Regions from separate parts of the Allocoprobacillus halotolerans genome, predicted to be linked through region 2. Evidence: a T-box and tRNA genes for the amino acid it is inferred to sense, from the RefSeq annotation. Region 2 holds a T-box; the other holds one or more tRNA genes.
The links. A T-box is a leader RNA that pairs with one kind of tRNA and senses whether it is charged. The one in region 2 lies ahead of ileS (isoleucine--tRNA ligase), so its partner is inferred to be a tRNA-Ile.

Region 1 (10,012 bases), 330 kb from region 2:
TAATCTTCTTTTTTGTATGCCGGGCATGGCATATATCTAGGTGGTGAAAGTCCACTGTGGGGGGCGATGTCGCAACTGCCAACCACTAGCCAATATCAAGGGTGTCTATCGTGAGATGGAATCTGAAAGAAGATGGAGGCAAAGTCCTGGTCCGAGGAACACGAATCACATCAGGCATATAATAGGGACGAGTGTGCAAAACAACACGAAGTCATAAGAGGTTGCGGAATAGGACTATTATATGTAAATGTGGCGGATATATGGGAGGAAAGAGATATGACCTTATCCCGGGAGGTCTCACTAGCGATACAGCAGTAACAACGAATAGTGAGAAGTCAGCAGAAGTCGTAGTAGTAAGGAAGTGACTGTAATGGTCATGGAGCGAAGGACTGAATAAATCTATCAGTTATTGAATTTTGAATTGATTTCATTATACGAAACCGTGGAGATAGACGAGTACACTAGAAGACCCGAAAGAAGAATGTAGGGAAGGTGAGTATAATGGATAGCGAAAGAAATGGAGGTAACGAAAATATGAAAACTGATAACACATTGCTTGAGGAAATGCTTAGTGATACTAATCTAGAACTAGCATTTACACAAGTCAAACGAAACAAAGGTGCAAGTGGAGTAGATGGAATGGAAGTAGCTGAACTTAAAGACTATTTAGATAAACATCTAGAAGAAATTAAGGACAGTATACGAAACAAGACATATAAGCCACAACCTGTGAGAAGAGTAGAAATACCCAAACCCGATGGCGGAATACGAAATCTAGGAGTGCCAACAGTACTTGATAGATTTGTCCAACAAGCCATAGCCCAAGTGTTAATACCTATCTATGAACCAATATTCAGTGACAATAGTTTTGGATTTAGACCAAATAGATGTTGCGAAATGGCAATCATCAAAGCATTGGAATATATGAATGAAGGCTATCAGTGGATAGTAGATATAGACCTAGAAAAGTTCTTTGATACAGTTAATCATGATAAACTTATTTCACTTGTCATGAAAGATGTAAAGAGTGGAGAAATAGTATCCCTAATTAGGAAATATCTAGTAAGCGGGATTATGATTGATAATGAATATAAAGAGTCAGTCGTAGGAACACCACAAGGTGGAAATCTAAGTCCGCTACTCAGTAACATAGTTCTCAATGAACTAGATAAGGAAATGGAAGCACGAGGACTAAGATTCACACGATATGCAGATGATTGTATTATATTAGTGGGTAGCAGTAAAGCCGCCGATAGAGTAATGGAAAACATTAGTAAATTCATAGAAAAGAAACTAGGACTTAAAGTAAATATGACTAAAAGTAAAGTTTCCAAACCTAATGATATTAAATATCTAGGATTTGGATTCTATTATGACTCTTTTTCATCTATGTGGAAAGCAAAACCACATGAGAAATCTATCGCAACACTGCAAACAAAACTAAGGAGACTAACAAATAGAAGTTGGTCAGTATCGTGGGAATATAGAATACTTAAGATAAGACAACTTGTAAATGGGTGGATTAACTATTACCGTATTGGAAATTTTATAAAAGTCTGTAGAAAACTAGATGCACAAATAAGATTTAGGATACGTATGTACTTATGGAAGAAATGGAAAACCATAGGAAATAGAGAAAAGCAACTAAGAAAGTTAGGGGCATTACCATGGCAAGCTAAAACTTGGGCAAACAGTCGAAAATCATATGCAAGATGTGCAAGTACATTTCTTCAAACAAGAATAACTAATGATTTATTATATAGAAAAGGACTACCATCAATGGTAGCCCAATATCAGTTAAAACATATTTCAGTATAGATTTAAACCGCCGTATGCCGAACGGCACGTACGGTGGTGTGAGAGGTCGAAAATAAATATAAAATTATTTATTTTCTCCTACTCGATTATATTTATGGAAAGAAAAGTGAAAAAATATGATTTTTTATAAAACGAAAAAACATTGAATTAAAGAAGAAAAAATAATTTATAGTATGAGATGTAGTAAGGGAATTATAAAAAAAACAAAAAAAGGTATTGCATAAATGTGGAAAATATTATATACTATTTGAGCAACGAGTTAAGGAAGTTGGTTCCATAGCCAAGTTGGTAAGGCTACAGACTGCAACTCTGTCATCGTCGGTTCGAGTCCGGCTGGAACCTCCATCGTTGCCCAGGTGGCGAAATTGGTAGACGCACAGGACTTAAAATCCTGCGGACCTTAAAATCCGTGCCGGTTCGACTCCGGCCCTGGGCACCAGTTATAAAAATCGGCTCTGAAAAGAGTTGAAAAAAATAAAAAAAGTGTTGCAATTGAATATGAAATGTGATACTATTGAATGGCACTGTTAAGAGGCGCTAGTAGCTCAACTGGATAGAGTGCTTGACTACGGATCAAGAGGTTGTGGGTTCGATTCCTGCCTAGCGCGCCAATCAATTATGTTAACGGGAAGTAGCACAGCTTGGTAGTGCACCTGGTTTGGGACCAGGGGGTCGCAGGTTCGAATCCTGTCTTCCCGACCATTGTAATGGGGCTTTAGCTCAGCTGGGAGAGCGCCTGCTTTGCAAGCAGGAGGTCAGCGGTTCGATCCCGCTAAGCTCCACCATTATGTTGCGAGGTTTACCCAAGTCCGGCTGAAGGGATCGGTCTTGAAAACCGACAGGGGATGAAAGTCCCGCGGGGTTCGAATCCCTCAACCTCCGCCATTTTATTTAATTTCATATCGCGGGATGGAGCAGTCTGGTAGCTCGTCGGGCTCATAACCCGAAGGTCGTTGGTTCAAATCCTTCTCCCGCAACCAAATGGTCTGGTAGTTCAGTTGGTTAGAATGCCGCCCTGTCACGGCGGAGGTCGCGGTTCGAGCCCCGTCCAGACCGCCATTATGGTTCCGTAGCTCAGTCGGTAGAGCAGAGGACTGAAAATCCTCGTGTCGCTGGTTCGATTCCGGCCGGAACCACCATTCATTTAAAAACGATTCACTACATGGCGGGGTAGCTCAGTTGGCTAGAGCAATCGGTTCATACCCGGTGGGTCGGGGGTTCGAATCCCTTCCCCGCTACCATTAAGTATCGTAGTGGTGAATACCACTTTTTATTTTATACGGACCCTTAGCTCAGTTGGTTAGAGCTATCGGCTCATAACCGATCGGTCGAAGGTTCGAGTCCTTCAGGGTCCACCAATTGTCATTAACCTCAATTCTTGAGGTTTTTATTTTTTATAGTCTTATTTATGTTATAATGGTTTTGTTAATATTCATATATATTTCATAACAATATGATATATTCAGTGAGAAGTAGGTGATAGAATGGATAATATAAAATTAATGGGATTAACTCATCAACAAGTTGAACAACGTGTACAACAGGGATTGATGAATATATCCCATGACAATATTTCAAAAACAAAAAAACAAATTATATTAGAACATACTCTTACATATTTTAACTGTTTAAATCTCTTTTTAGCAGCTATTATTATTTCAACAGGACGTTGGACGAATTTAACATTTATGGTTGTTATTTTTATTAATGCTTTTATTGGTATATATCAAGAATTAAAAGTAAAAAAGATTATAGATCAGTTAACAGTTGTTACAGTTAAAAAAGTAAAAGTTATCCGTGATCAACAAGAAATGATTATTCCGACTGAAGAACTTGTAAAAGATGATATCGTTTTTTAGAAACTGGCAATCAAATAGGAAGTGACTGTATTGTTTTAGATTCACATGGGATGGAAGTCAATGAAGCTTTATTGACAGGTGAATCAGAACCAGTTAAAAAAATCTAAATGATGAACTTTTATCAGGAAGTTTTGTGGTTGCTGGAAGTGCCTATGCAAAAGTTATTCGTGTGGGTAATGAGAATTATTCTACAAAACTTGTTCATAAAGCAAAAAATAAAAATAATGCTTCTTCAGAAATGAAAGATTCTATTGAAAAAGTTATTAAAATATTAAGTGTTGTTATTATACCTGTTGGATTGGTTTTATATTTTTCACAACGTAGTGCTTTTCCTAATGATTTAGCAAGCGCTATTGTTAAAACAGTAGCTGGTGTTATTGGAATGATTCCCGAAGGACTTGTTTTATTGACAAGTTTGTCATTTATTATTGGAGTGGGAAAGTTAGCACGTAAGAAAGCTTTGATACAGGAGATGGAAGCCATCGAAGCTTTAGCAAGAGTTGATGTTTTGTGTCTTGATAAAACAGGAACTATCACAACTGGAGAATTAAAAGTTGAAAATGTTTTACCAATTAATTCTCATACTCTTCAAGATATTGAATTTATAATGGGGGTTATGGCTCATGAATGTGATGATGTCAATGCAACGCAGTTAGCACTCCAAAATTATTTTTCTAAGCAGTATCATGTCAAGATTGATAACTCTATTCCATTTTCATCACAACGTAAAATGCGTGCTTTAACGATTGTGGGAAGAGGTAACTATGTTTTAGGGGCACCTGATTTCTTACTGATGCCTGATGATGAATTTTTGATAGAGGCTGAAAAGTATGCTAGTAAAGGATATCGTGTTTTATTATTAGGACAAACGGATTCCATTGATGTTTCACAGTCACAAATTGGTGCAGTGAAAGCTATGGCTTTGATTGTTATTTATGATTGTATTCGTCCTGAAGCCAAAGAAACATTACGTTTCTTTGAAAATGCTCATGTTGATATTCGTATTTTATCAGGTGATAATCCAACTACAGTTGCGCGTGTGGCACAATTAGCGGGTTTAAAAGATGGACATCTTTATATTGATGCTTCAACATTACCTGAAGATGATTTGGAAATGGAAAAAATTGTTTCACATTATCATGTTTTTGGACGTGTCAAACCAGAACAAAAACAACGTATTATAAAAGCATTACAAGCCAATGGACATGTTGTAGGGATGGTTGGAGATGGAGTCAATGATGTTTTGGCTTTGAAAGATGCTGATTGTGGTATTGCGATGGCGGCTGGTAGTGATGCTGCTAAACAAGCTGCTCATATTGTATTATTGGATTCTTCATTTGCCTCAATGGTTGATATTGTTAAAGAGGGAGAGCGATTATTGCAGATATTGAAAGAGTCAGCTCACTTTATCTTACAAAAACAATTTATTCTACAGTTCTTTGTCTTGTCTTTGCTGGATTACAAATGAGTTATCCTTTTACCCCTTTACAATTAAGTTTAATCAGTGGATTAGCTATTGGTTTACCAAGCTTTTTATTGACTTTAGAACGTTCTTCATCATTATCATCACAAGGTTTTTTAAAGCATGTTATTTCAACAGCATTACCATGTGCTTTAACAATGATTATTTATATGCTTTTGATTACTTTTATTGGATATCAGTTTCATTTTAGTGATCGTCTATTATCAACATATTATTATCTTGTGGCTGGTTTTATTAGTTTTCTTGTTGTTTTTGTTGTATGTCTGCCTTGGAATCGCTTAAGAGTTATTGTCGCTAGTGTGATTACTGTTGTTTTCTACTTGATTTTAATGGTTATGCATGATTTCTTTGAAATCAATTCTTTATTTTCTGTGTCGATGCTTTTTATCATTCCTATTTGTGCAACAACACCTTTTGTTTTGTTTGCATTGAAACGAGGTATTGTTCATATTTATAAATATCTAGGAAAACATTAACGTAATAGCTTTAAATTATAAACGGAAATATGCGTATTGGTTTTAGAAAGAATTTGTTGGCATTGTTCCTTTGAAAGATCAAAGAGTTTATAAGGATGAATATTAATGGTGGATACATAAGCACCACATTTGATTTGAAATGAACATTTCTTATGTAAATAATCAAAAGTTTTATCTTGTAGATAATGATAAAGATCAATGAATGCTATTTCAATCAAATCTTCGTTCGTATTAAACATGACCATAAAGAAAAAATTAGATCTTTCATAATAAAGACTAACATCTCCGAAATCAAAATACTCTTTCATTTTTTCCATGAGATGCTTAGAAACATGAAAATAGAGTTGAGGATATTCTTCAATCAGGTAAGGTATAATTTGAAATTCAATATAAATACCTGTTAAAAAGCGAACGGATTGGGGAATGTGGAGTTGTTTAAAAAAAGGATAAAGATTTTTTTGATAATCTATATGTTGATAGGAAAAATCTGGATCTAAGATTGGAAATTGATATTGATTATGTGTTATATCATATATGTACATTATTACTCACCATATTTATTCTAACATCATGAAAATAAGAAAAATGTCGATTTATGTCATCATTTGTATAAATAAGTCTGAAAGGACTTATTTTTTGTTTTTTAACATATATATGATTAGGTGAGTCTATGAATCGAAAGAAATATATTGTGATTGGATGTAGTTTATGTCTTTATATCATTATTCTAAAATATATGTTTTCATTGTTTTTTCCTTTTATTTTAGCGATTCTTTGCTTTTTTATATTGAAACCGATTGTTGATCGTATTCAACAGAACATACCCCTTCAAAAAAGTGCTATCGGTATTTCGTTATTATTATTTATTTATCTTCTGTTTGCCTTTTTATTGGCTTTATGTATAACCGCTTTATTTTGTTTATGTATGCATTTTTTTCAAATGCTACCAGTCTATTATGATTCTATTTTTTTACCATTTATTTATAAAACGACAAAACTTTTTCAACAAATATTTTCTTTTCTGCCACAAGATTTCGTTATCATTTTTCAAAACTGGATTCATCAAAATATGTTAGATCTCATTGCCTTTGCCTCAACATTTATTAAATCCATACCATCTTTTTTATTTTCCTTTTTTATGTTTGTGATTTCAACTTTCTTTTTGATGTTAGATTATGAAGATATGAAAGATTGTTTCTTTAAATTAGTTCAAAAAAAGACCTGTTATCAATTGGCACAACTCAAAAATAAGGTTTTAAAAAGTCTATGGATTTATATCAAATGCCAACTTATTTTAATGATGATTACGTTTTTTATATTACTCATTGCATTTTTTATTCTAAAAATAGAGCCAGCATTTCTTTATGCTTTCGCTATTTGTCTATTAGATAGTCTTCCTTTTATTGGTGTTGGGATCATCTTAATTCCTATGATCATTCTTTATATTTTTCAAGGTATTTATATAAAAGCCATTTATTTACTTTGTTTATATGTCATCATTAATATGATTCGTAGCTTTTTAGAACCCCATATCATGAATAAAGAAATGAAAGTTCCAGCTTTTTTATTGCTTGTTTCGATGGTTTTGCATATACATTTTTTTGGTATTGTGGGAATTGTCCTTTCGCCTTTGCATATGAGTTTTTTATATCAGTATTTTCATAAAAGTGGAGATTTGATATAATAAAGCAAGGGAGGAAGATAATGATGCATAAAAAGTATTTTTTCTTTGATATAGATGGAACATTGACTCATAAACAAACAGGAGAATTAATAGAAAGCGCTAAAATAACGATTCAAAAATTGCAAGAACAAGGGCATTTTGTTTGTATTGCGACAGGAAGAGCTTATTATAAAACAAAAGAATTTGCAAAAAAAGCTGGTTTTCATCATATTGTCAGTAATGGTGGAGCAGCAATTACTATTCATGATCAATTGATTGAAAATAGACCACTTGATCGTCAAAAAGCCATTGCCTTATGCCAGGAGGCGCATCAAAAAGGTTTTGGTTTATTAATTTCACCCAATGATAACATTGATGTTATTATGAATGATGAACTATTTATTCAACAGGTTGGTTATCGTCAAGAACCAACACGTTATTTTTATGATTCATCTTTACAATATCAAGATATTAAGGATTACTACAAAATATATATTGCGATTGAACAAGAACGTGAACAGGAATTGACACTATTGAATTCTTTAGGACATATTCGTTTTATGAAAGAATATTTAACATATCAACATGATGCTAAAGATGAAGGTATTTTACGAATGTTGGAGTATGTCGGTGGACAAAAAGAAGACGTAGTGGTATTTGGTGATGACTATAATGATTTGATTATGTTTAAGCCAGAATGGACATGTATAGCTATGGGAAATGCCTGTGATGCTTTAAAAGAAAAAGCAACTTTTGTAACGAAGGCAAGTTATGATGATGGAATTGAATACGCTTGTCAGTATTTTGGATGGATTTAAATAAGAAATAATTGTATACAATTATACAAAAATATGATATACTATTAGTTATACAGAAAAAGGGGTGAATAGCATGGATAATCAAATTCAAGATTTTTTTGATAAATCATTAATAGAAAATCAAATTGATAATGAATTATATCAGACTTATTCCGTAAAAAAGGTTTACGTAATGAAGATGGTACAGGAGTTTTAGTGGGTTTGACAAAAATATCTGATGTTGTGGGATATAAAAAGGAAAATGGTGAAAAAAGGATGACTATGGAAGTCTTTATTATCGTGGAATAAATGTAGAAGATATTATTCGTTATCCTCAAAAAGAAAAGCGATATTTATTTGAAGAAATTTGTTTTTTAATTCTTTTTGGTTATTTACCATCACAGGAAGAATTTGAAAGATTTAAAAATATTTTAAGTGAACAGTATACATTACCAACTCATTATTTGGAAGCCAATATTCTCGGTTTTCCAGCAAAAAATCTGATGAATAAACTCCAACAAGAAGTTTTGATGTTGTATAGTTATGATGATGATCCTGATAATGTAGAAATTATTGAAACATTAAATAAAGGTATTAATTTATTAGCTAAAATTCCAAGTATTGTTTGTTATACATATCAAACAAAAATTCATTACTTTGATGAACAGAGTTTGGTTATTCATCATGTTCAAAAAGATTTAAGTATTGCTGAAATGATTTTATCATTACTACGACCTGATGGGCAATTTACAGCTCAAGAAGCCCAAACGTTGGATATTGCATTAGCTTTACATGCTGATCATGGGGGAGGAAATAATTCAACTTTTACTAATGTTGTCATTTCTTCAACAGGAACAGATATTTATTCAGCGGTAGCGGGAGCTATTGGTTCTTTAAAAGGTCCACGTCATGGTGGTGCTAATTTAGCCGTTAAACAGCAAATGGAAAAAGTTATTGAAGAAATTTCAGTTCATGCTTCAAATGAAGAGATAGAGCGAATTGTTTGTCGTATTTTAGATAAAGATTTTAATGATAACAGTGGTTTGATTTATGGTATTGGTCATGCTGTATATACGCTCAGTGATCCTCGTAGTGAAATTTTAAGTGAAAAATGTAAAGAGTTGTCTATTGAAAAAGGCCGTTATGATGAATATATGTTATATAAACGCTTTGGTGAAATAGCTGTGCAAGAAATATATCGTCGCAAAGGTATTCATGTTTGTACCAATGTTGATTTTTATAGTGGTCTTGTTTATAATATGTTAAATATTCCTAGTGATCTCTATACTTTATTATTTGTTGTTGCAAGAACAGTGGGTTGGATTGCTCATAATATTGAAAACAAACTGTATTCTAATCGTATTATTCGTCCCGCAACAAAATATGTTGGGGAATTAAAAGAATATCAACCAATTGAAAAACGTTCATAAAAAGCTATCTTTAGATAGTTTTTTTATGAAAAAATAATCCAGAATAATCTGGATTATTTAACCATTTTTGTCCAATGATATTTATCTTCTAATTTACCCCATTGAATACCTGTTAATGTATCATAAAGTTTTTGGGTTAATGTTCCTGTCTTGAAATCATTAATTGTAATCATTTCACCTTTATAACAAAGTTCTCCAATTGGTGAAATAACAGCAGCAGTTCCTGTTCCCCAAGCTTCTTTTAATTGTCCAGTGCGACCAGCTTCCATTAGTTCATCAATACTTAAGTCACGTTCTTCAACTTTATATCCCATGTCTTTTAAAATATGAATAATAGAATCTCTTGTTACACCTGGTAATACAGATCCCTCTAAAGCAGCAGTAACAACCGTATCATTAATGAGGAACATAACATTCATTGTACCCACTTCTTCGACATAACGACGATGAACGCCATCTAACCATAGTACTTGTGTATAGCCGTTT
Region 2 (10,012 bases):
AATAGAAGATGAAATTGAACGTGCATACGACGATAATTTGGCAACTGTATCCATTGAATCATTACCACCAATATAATAAAAATCAGTGATTTGAAGTTGTTCAAAAGTATGAAACAATCTTTCATAAGTTTGTGGATCATCTTGAACATCAGGTAATTTATAACGACATGATCCTAAATACATGGCAGGAGAATGTTTTAATTGATTTAAAGCCTCCTGTTCACTAAAAAGTTCCAATAAATCTATATAACGGCTTTCCAATAATCCCATAACACCATTTATCATTCCATAAACATGTTCGTATTGTTTTGTTTCAATACATTCATGAATAATACCAGCTAGTGATGCATTAATCGCAACCGTTGGACCACCAGATTGACCAATAAAACAGTTTCTTTTTTCATGTGTTTCTCCTTTCGTTTTTCGACACTATTCTATCATTTTTTATAGTTAAAAAAAGTGGATTTTAGAAGAAATAGAAAATATTGAAGTTTTCTATTGTTTATAATGAAAATAAATTTTTCATATGGAAATTTCTTATCAATAAGAGTATACTATATGATATAGGAGGAAAGAAAATTATGTCTAAAAAGTATTTATCAATGGATGGAAATACAGCTGCTGCACATGTCGCTTATGCGTTTAGTGAAGTTGCAAGTATCTATCCAATTACACCATCTTCTCCAATGGCTGAAAATGCTGAAACATGGGCTGCACAAGGAAAGAAAAATATCTTTGGTTCTGCAGTCAATGTGATTGAAATGCAATCAGAAGCTGGAGCTGCTGGAGCTGTTCATGGTGCTTTACAAGGTGGTGCATTAGCAACAACATTTACGGCGTCACAAGGTTTATTATTGATGATACCAAACTTGTATAAAATACAAGGTGAATTATTACCTGGTGTATTCCACGTTGCTGCCAGAGCTTTAGCAACACGTGCCTTAAATATTTTTGGTGATCATCAAGATATCTATGCATGTCGTCAAGTAGGAGCACCTATGATTTGTTCCCATAGTGTTCAAGAAGTTATGGATTTAGGAGGGATTGCTCATTTAACAGCTATTAAAGCAAGTGTTCCTGTTATTCATTTCTTCGATGGATTTAGAACTTCTCATGAAATTCAAAAAGTAGAAGTGATGGATTATGATGTATTAGAAAGCTTATTAGATAAAGAAGCATTAAAGAAATTTAAAACTCAAGCATTAAATCCACATATTAATCCAATTGAACGTGGTGGAGCAGAAAACGATGATATCTATTTCCAAGGTAGAGAAGCACAAAATAAACATTATGAAGCTGTTGTGGAAGTTGTCGCTGATTACATGAAAAAGATTTCAAAAATTACAGGTCGTCATTATGCACCATTTACATATTATGGAGCAAGCGATGCTACACGTGTGATTATCGCTATGGGTTCTGTAACAGAAACAATTAAAGAAACAATTGATGAAATGAATAAACATGGTGAACATGTTGGTTTGGTTAAAGTTCATTTATATCGTCCATTCTCACCAAAATACTTATTAGAAGTATTACCAGAAACAGTGAAAAAAGTGGCTGTTTTAGATCGTACAAAAGAAATGGGTGCAACTGGTGAACCTTTATACTTAGATGTATGTTCAGTCTTAAAAGAAACTGACATCAAAGTGATTGGCGGACGTTATGGTATGGGTTCTAAAGATACAACTCCACGTCAAATCAAAGCTGTTTACGATCATTTATTAGAAGATGATCCATTTACATCATTTACAATTGGTATCAATGATGATGTGACTCATTTATCATTAAAAGAAGATGAAAACTTCAATGTTGATGCTGATTATACATCTTGCTTATTCTATGGTTTAGGATCAGATGGTACAGTTTCTGCCAATAAATCATCTATTAAAATTATTGGAGATCATACTGATTTATATTCACAAGCTTATTTTGCTTATGATAGTAAAAAAGCTGGTGGAGCGACTCGTTCTAATTTAAGATTTGGTCATACACCAATTCGTGCAACATATTATGTCAATAATGCTGATTTTATTTCATGTTCATTAGATAACTATGTTTTAAAATATGATATGTTGAAAAACTTAAAGAATGGTGGAACATTCTTATTAAATACAGAGTTTGATGAAAAAGAAGTTATTGATTATTTACCAAATAAATTAAAGAAACAATTAGCTGATAAAAACGCAAAATTCTATATTATCAATGCGACAAAGATTGCCAGTGAAATTGGTATGGGAAGACATACAAATACAATTCTTCAATCTGCATTCTTTGCCTTAAACCCACAAATTTTACCAGTTGATAAAGCGGTTGAATACATGAAAGCAATGGCTAAGAAAACTTATGGTAAAAAAGGTGACGCTGTTGTTGAAATGAACTATAAAGCTATTGATGCTGGTAAAGATGCGATTGTTGAAGTTCCAGTTGATGCAAGCTGGTCTGATTTAACTGTGACAAGTACAAGAACAAGAACTGGTGATGATTACTTCGATAATTTTGTCGCACCAATCAATGCTTTAGATGGATATGACTTACCTGTTTCTGCTTTCATGGATAAACTTGATGGTTCTATGAAATCAGGTGTAGCTATTAAAGAAAAACGTGCGATTGCAATTGATGTACCACGTTGGGAAAAAGAAAACTGTATTCAATGTAATAACTGTGTGATGGTATGTCCTCATGCGACAATTCGTGCTTTCTTAATTGACGAAGAAGAAATGAAAGCTATGCCAGAAGACATTTCTAATGATGTATTAAAACCAATTGGTAGAAATGTTGATGGATTAGTTTATCGTATCCAAGTTTCTCCTGACAACTGTGTTGGTTGTGGATTATGTGTGACTGAATGTCCAGGTAAAGCTGGTAAAAAAGCATTATCTATGGTACCTGTTAAAGAAGAATTACCACATGCTTCTTTAGCTGATCATATGTATTCAAAAGTTTCATATAAAGCTGATCGTTATCCTACAACAACAGTTAAAGGTGTTGGATTTATGCGTCCATATTTTGAAGTATCTGGAGCTTGTGGTGGATGTGGTGAAACACCATATTATCGTTTAGCTTCTCAGTTATTTGGAGCTGATATGAGAATTGCTAATGCGACTGGATGTAGTTCTATTTATAGTGCTTCTACACCTTCAACGCCATGTACAATTGATGAAAATGGACAAGGACCTGCATGGGCTAACTCATTATTTGAAGATAATGCTGAATATGGTTTTGGTATGAAATTAGCTGAAAACTATATGGCAAAACGTATCTTAGAAATCATTGAAGCGAATAAAGCTGATTGTGAACCTGAACTTCAAACTGTCTTAGAACAATATGCTTCTGTGAAAGGACAAAGAGTTGAAGAAAGAAAATTATATGATCAATTAGTATCATTAGTTGAAGCTTCAACATGTGAAGGTATTAAAGAATTATTAGATATGAAAGGTGAGCTTGTGACAAAATCACAATGGATCATTGGTGGTGATGGATGGGCTTATGATATCGGTTACGGTGGTGTTGACCATGTTCTTGCGAATGATCAAAATGTCAATATCTTAGTTCTTGATACAGAAGTTTATTCAAATACTGGTGGACAATCTTCTAAATCTTCACAAGCTGGATCTATCGCTAAATTTACAGCTGGTGGTAAAACAGTAGCGAAAAAAGATTTAGCACAAATTGCGATGGCATATGGTCATGTTTACGTTGCACAAGTAGCAATGGGGGCTAATCCAATGCAAACAATTAAAGCATTTAAAGAGGCTGAAGCTTATGATGGACCATCATTAATTATTGCTTATTCTCCATGTATGGAACATGGTATTAAAGGTGGTTTAGCAAATCATCAACAACAACAAAAACGTGCTGTTGAATGTGGATACTTCAACTTATTAAGATATGATCCTCGTTTAGAAGAACAAGGAAAGAATCCATTACAAGTTGATTCTAAAGAACCTGATTTCACAAAATTCAAAGATTTCTTATTGAGTGAAAACAGATTCGCACAATTATCTAAAGTCAATCCAGAACATGCTGAAGGATTAATGGATAAATGTGAAAAAGATGCGATGAAACGTCGTCGTCGTCTTGATGTCATGGCAAGTGAATAATGAAAATGAAAGATTGAAAGTGATGCGCTTTCGATCTTTTTTTGACATCATTTTTATTCTAACTTCTCTATAATGAAAGAGGGTGGAAAAATAATGAAAGTCTATATTGAAATCACATATGTGATGAATGCATTTATTTTATTATTTAGTTTTGAAATACTATCGTTTTTATTAAATATTCAAATGACAAAGAGAAAATTATTTTTATATGTTTTCACATATAATATTTCGATTGTTTTTTTATTTGTTGATTTGTTTATTGGATTTCTTTTTTTATATGATTTTGTTTTAACGCTTTTTTATTTTAGACGACTGATTTATATTTATTATCCTGTTTTTCTTTTTATTTATTTTTCAATTCTTTCTTTTATACAATGGCTATTGCCTTCATCAATTATTTTTCAGGGTGTTTTATTGATAGAAGGGTACCATTTACACTCGTTACTACTCATAGCCATATTCACTATTGTGATAAGTTATTTTTATATTGAGCTCTGTCGTCGTCGTATTCACCATTCAATGGTAAAAGTGAGTTTTGAAGATAAATCATGTTATGGGTTTATTGATAATGGCAATCAAGTGACTTATCATGGTTATCCAGTTATTTTTTGAATCAAAAATTAGTGAAAGATTATCCAGTGATTGATCAGATATGGATTGAAACAGCCAGTCAACAAGAAAGAATTGATTTAATTCTTTTACCAGATATAACAATTCATCATTATCAATTACATGATGTTTATGTAGGTATTATCACTTCAACACAATATGATTGTATTTTAAATCAACAGTTAATGGGAGGATTATTATGATTTTATTAACAATTAAAGAATGGTTATGGAAAAAGAAATCTCTTTTTTATATTGGTAGGCATGATGTCTTAAAAGCGCCTTTAAAAGGGAAAGAGGAAAAAGAAGCCTTGATCCAATTACAAAATGGTGATGAAAAAGCTAAAGATTTATTAATTGAACATAATTTAAGATTGGTTGTATATGTTGCGAAAAAATATGATTCTATGCAAAATGGCAGTATTGAAGATTTGATTAGTATTGGAACGATTGGACTTGTGAAAGCTGTCAATACTTTTAATATGGATAAAAATATTAAACTTGCAACTTATGCTTCACGTTGTATTGAAAATGAAATTTTAATGTTTTTAAGAAAAAACAATAAATTGAGACAAGAAATCTCATTGGATGAACCATTAAATGTTGATTATGATGGTAATGAGTTGTTGTTGTCAGATATTATTGGAACGGATAAAGATATTGTTCAGGATGAAATTGAACATAATGATCAAAAAGAAAAGTTTTATCGTGCCCTGCATTATTTAAATCCAAGAGAACAACAGATTTTAATGATGCGATATGGTTTGATTGGTCATGATGAATTGACACAAAAAGATGTTGCGGAAATATTAGGTATATCACAATCTTATATTTCCAGATTAGAAAAAAGATTATTAGAAAATTAAGAAATAAATTGAAAGATGATGAATAATGTCAAATAAAATGGAGAAACTCTGATATGAGGAGTTGAATCCATGTCAAAATATAAAGTAGAATTAAATGGAAATAACATTGAAGAATATGAGAAATTATCTCATCAACAAACAATGGAATTATTGGAATTATATCAACAAAATCATGATTTAAAGATAAAAGAAAGATTAGTCCTTTCGAATTTAAAACTCGTTTTATCGCTTGTACAAAAATATCAACAACGTGTCAATAATTTAGATGACTTATTTCAAGTTGGAGTCATAGGTTTAATGAAAGCTATTGATCACTTTGATACATCTTTAGATGTGCGTTTTTCAACATACGCTGTTCCTTTGATATCAGGAGAAATAAAACGTTATTTAAGAGAAAGTTCTCCCTTGCGTATTCCACGTTCTTTGCGTGATATTGCATATAAGGCTTTGTTGATGAATGAAGAGTATATGAAAAAATATAATCGTGAAGCGACTTTTAAAGAATTGTCAAAATCTCTTGATATTGATGAATACACATTGGTTGAAGCTTTGTCGTCAACGCATAATGTGACATCTCTATCTCAAGAAGTACAAAATGATGGAAACGGTCCAATAGATTTAGAAAGTCAAATACCTGATCGCCGTAGTGAGATGATGGATATTCAAAAATCGATTGATTTACAAAAAGCGATGCGCTATTTAGATCAAAAAGAAATGCAGATTATTCATGAACACTATTTTAAAGGCTTGACACAACGTGAAATAGCCAAGGATTTAATGATTTCACAGGCACAGGTTTCACGTATTGAAAAACAAGCTTTATCCCAATTAAAGAAATATATGAGCGGATAAAAGCATATATTGTAGGGGGTGATAGAATGCGTTTTTTAGCGTTGCAAAGTAAAGATGTTATTGATGCCTCGTCAGGATGTAAAATTGGTTATGTTGTTGATTTAGAAATTGATACACTCTGTCAATGCATACAGGCATTAATTGTTGAACGTTTTTCTGCTTTTAAATTCATCTGCTTTTTTAAAGGTCCACCAGCTATCATTATTCCTATTCAACATATCATTACAATAGGCGAGGATGTGATTCTTGTTCATGTCGAATGTCATTAAAAGCTGTTGACAACATGATATTTCGCTTATTTTTCTCTTTTTTTCATACACATTATATGGTATAATGATGTATAGATGTAAGGAGGTTACCTCATGGGATACGGTGAAAAAGTAAAAAAATGGTTTTTGAAGAAGACGATGAAGACGTTTATGAAAATGAAGAAATAGATGCTGAAGAAGATGTAAAATCTACAAGTTTGTTTGAAAAAGCAAAATCTACAAAAACAACTGATGCAATGAAAGCATTGAGTGCAAATAAAGATAGTCATTTGATTTTATTTGAACCTCGTGCATATAGTGAAACACAGGAAATTGCAACTTATTTAAAACAAAAAAGAGCAGCAGTTGTCAATTTACATCGTTTACAAAAAGAACAATCTAAACGTGTTATTGATTTCTTAAGTGGTGTGATTTTTGCGATTGAAGGAGATATTCAACAAATCGGACCTAAAATTTTCTTATGTACTCCTAAAAATATTGGCGTATCTGGCAATATTACAATGGATGAATCTGAAGGCGAAGAATAAACAAGTATTAGTAAGTATTGACTTGCTAATACTTTCTTTTTGAATGATGTTAGAACATTTTAAAGGCGACGAAGTTTTTGTTAAGAAAATTTTAGATTATCAATTTCAGGCATTACATCATCAGCGTATGATTTTAACACCTTTCTATAATCCTCATGAACAAGATATTGTTAAAAGTGTGATAGGGAAAGAATTAAAAGTAGAAAGTTTTGGTGGCTTTGTGAATGCTGAAAGTCAACGAATGATTATCTGTCCTGATTTTTATATGATTGATAAAGAGGATTTCGAAATAAAGGTTGTAGAAATTGTATACCATCAACAATTTGGTCGAATTAAACATAAAGATATTTTAGGTGCTTTAATGAATTTAGGTATTAAAAGAGAGTGTATTGGCGATATTGATGATGGTGAGCGTTGCTTTTTTGCCTGTACTCAACAAACATATCCCTATATCATTCAAACGTTAAAACAAATTAAAAAAGCAAAAGTACGCTTGGTTGAATGTCATGAGGATATTGAAATTGTACATGATTTTACATCACGTTCATTTATTTTATCAAGTATGCGTTTGGATAAAATTGTATCAGCTATGTTTAAAGTTTCACGTCAATTAGCTAGTGATGCAATTCGTAGTGGTCATGTGAAAGTCAATTATAAAATTGTTGAAGAAGTCAGTTATTTGTGTCATAATAGTGATATGATATCTTTTAAACATCATGGTCGTGTCAAAATTGTTGATGAAAATCGACAAACAAGGCAAGGAAATTATGTGGTGAGTGGATATTTTTATAAGTGAGGTGGAAGGATTGGAACAATTTGATAAACAATTTCGAGGTTATAACAAGGCTGAAGTAGATGATCGTATTCAAGAATTGAAACAAGAAATTGATAAACAAAAAGCATTGATTCAGTCTATGAAAGAAGAAATGACTGATTTAAAAGAACAAAACACTTTACTTACAAAGCAAATATCAGTTCATGAAAAAACGAATGAAGAAATTGCAAGACTTGCTTTAAAAGAGGCAAGTGAATTGATAGAAAAAGCGAAAAGAAATGCTAACATGATTTTAAAAGAATCTATGGAATATGTTCGTGGTTTGTCTAAAGATATGGATACATTTAAGCAAGAAGCCATTGATTTTAGAACAAATGTTGTGAAAATGAGTAAAGAAATGTTAGAAACTATTGACAAATCAGAAATTTTCAGTTTAATTAAAGAGGAACAAGAAAACAAATACAATGACAAGGACAGTTTATAAGGAAAGCTTGTAGAGAGTTTGCGGTTGGTGAAAAGCAAATAAGTGGAACTTATAATGAATCATCCTGAGAGTAGCTTATCTGAAATGAGTAGGATAAGACGTTCATCGCGTTAAGATATAGAGAGCATATCATGTGATATGAATAAAGGTGGTATCATGTCATCACGTCCTTTAACAGGACGTTTTTTATTTGAGAAAGGAAGGAATAAAATGAATTATAAAGACACATTATTAATGCCAAAAACAGATTTTGAAATGCGTGGAAATCTTCCTAAAAAGGAACCAGGTTATGTTCAAAGATGGCAAGATAACAAAATGTATGAAAAAGTTGTTGCACAAAATCAAGGACATGATGATTTTGTTTTCCATGATGGTCCGCCATATGCTAATGGAAATATGCATGTTGGACATATGTTAAACAAAATTATTAAAGATGTGATTTGTCGTTACAAAAATTTACAGGGATTCTATACACCTTATGTACCTGGATGGGATACACATGGTTTACCAATTGAAAATGCTATTCAAAAATTAGGTGTCAATCGTAAAGAATTAAGTACGGCAGAATTTAGAAAGAAATGTTATGAATATGCTTTAGAACAAGTTGCCAAACAAAAAGAACAATGTATTCGTGTTGGAACATTTGCTGATTATGATCATCCTTATTTAACTCTTTTACCTGAATTTGAAGCCAATCAAATTGATGTATTTGCTAAAATGGCAATGGATGGTTTAATTTATAAAGGGTTAAAACCTGTTTATTGGTCACCATCAAGTGAATCAGCTTTAGCAGAAGCTGAAGTAGAATATCATGATGTCAAGAGTCCAACTATCTTTGTAAAATTCCAAGTTAAAGATGGTAAAGGTATCTTAGATACAGATACAAGTTTTGTCATTTGGACAACAACACCTTGGACAATTCCAGCAAACTTAGCAATCTGTTTAAATGCTGATTACACTTATGCTTTGGTACAAAGTGAAAAAGGAAAATTAATTGTTTTAGAAGAATTAGTTGATACTTTATGGGAAAAATTTGAATTACAAGAAAAAGAAATCTTACAAAGATTTAAAGGTCAAGAATTAGAAATGATCACTTGTAAGCATCCATTATATGATCGTGAATCATTAGTTATTTTAGGTGATCACGTTACAGCTGAAGCCGGAACAGGATGCGTTCATACAGCACCTGGATTTGGGATGGATGACTTTATTGTCGGACAAAAATATGGTTTAGATATTTATTGTAATGTAGATGAACATGGATGTATGATGGAAGATTGTGGAGACTGGTTAGCTGGTCAATATGTTGATGATGCGAATAAAACAGTGACATTAAAACTTGATGAATTAGGTGTTTTATTAAAACTTGAATTTATTACACATAGCTATCCTCATGATTGGCGTACAAAGAAACCAATTATCTTTAGAGCTACTGATCAATGGTTCTGTTCAATTGATAAAATCAGACAAAAATTATTAGATGAAATTGATCAAGTCGAATGGTTAAATGAATGGGGTCATATTAGAATCT

Region 1: it has a tRNA-Ile gene. The T-box ahead of ileS (isoleucine--tRNA ligase) is inferred to sense a tRNA for this amino acid. The anticodon was not compared.

Annotation. Positions count from the first base shown of each region.
Region 1 is NZ_CP101620.1:2,271,554-2,281,565, forward strand. Features, by position in the region: gene ltrA (group II intron reverse transcriptase/maturase) at 502-1,818, shown strand; tRNA gene NMU03_RS13345 (tRNA-Cys) at 2,089-2,163, shown strand; tRNA gene NMU03_RS13350 (tRNA-Leu) at 2,169-2,257, shown strand; tRNA gene NMU03_RS13355 (tRNA-Arg) at 2,353-2,429, shown strand; tRNA gene NMU03_RS13360 (tRNA-Pro) at 2,444-2,520, shown strand; tRNA gene NMU03_RS13365 (tRNA-Ala) at 2,528-2,603, shown strand; tRNA gene NMU03_RS13370 (tRNA-Met) at 2,722-2,798, shown strand; tRNA gene NMU03_RS13375 (tRNA-Asp) at 2,802-2,877, shown strand; tRNA gene NMU03_RS13380 (tRNA-Phe) at 2,882-2,957, shown strand; tRNA gene NMU03_RS13385 (tRNA-Met) at 2,983-3,059, shown strand; tRNA gene NMU03_RS13390 (tRNA-Ile) at 3,100-3,176, shown strand; gene NMU03_RS13395 (hypothetical protein) at 3,303-3,677, shown strand; gene NMU03_RS13400 (hypothetical protein) at 3,707-3,784, shown strand; gene NMU03_RS13405 (HAD-IC family P-type ATPase) at 3,811-5,145, shown strand; gene NMU03_RS13410 (hypothetical protein) at 5,142-5,636, shown strand; gene NMU03_RS13415 (hypothetical protein) at 5,633-6,178, opposite strand; gene NMU03_RS13420 (AI-2E family transporter) at 6,307-7,320, shown strand; gene NMU03_RS13425 (HAD-IIB family hydrolase) at 7,344-8,117, shown strand; partial or broken gene NMU03_RS13430 (citrate synthase) at 8,191-9,526, shown strand; gene NMU03_RS13435 (branched-chain amino acid aminotransferase) at 9,580-10,012, opposite strand, start outside.
Region 2 is NZ_CP101620.1:2,606,156-2,616,167, reverse strand. Features, by position in the region: partial or broken gene NMU03_RS15485 (6-phosphofructokinase) at 1-402, opposite strand, end outside; gene nifJ (pyruvate:ferredoxin (flavodoxin) oxidoreductase) at 582-4,100, shown strand; gene NMU03_RS15475 (hypothetical protein) at 4,194-4,712, shown strand; gene NMU03_RS15470 (hypothetical protein) at 4,709-4,912, shown strand; gene sigK (RNA polymerase sporulation sigma factor SigK) at 4,909-5,574, shown strand; gene NMU03_RS15460 (sigma-70 family RNA polymerase sigma factor) at 5,644-6,426, shown strand; gene NMU03_RS15455 (YlmC/YmxH family sporulation protein) at 6,453-6,695, shown strand; gene NMU03_RS15450 (cell division protein SepF) at 6,815-7,222, shown strand; gene NMU03_RS15445 (YlmH family RNA-binding protein) at 7,269-8,018, shown strand; gene NMU03_RS15440 (DivIVA domain-containing protein) at 8,029-8,481, shown strand; T-box leader at 8,453-8,656, shown strand; gene ileS (isoleucine--tRNA ligase) at 8,692-10,012, shown strand, end outside.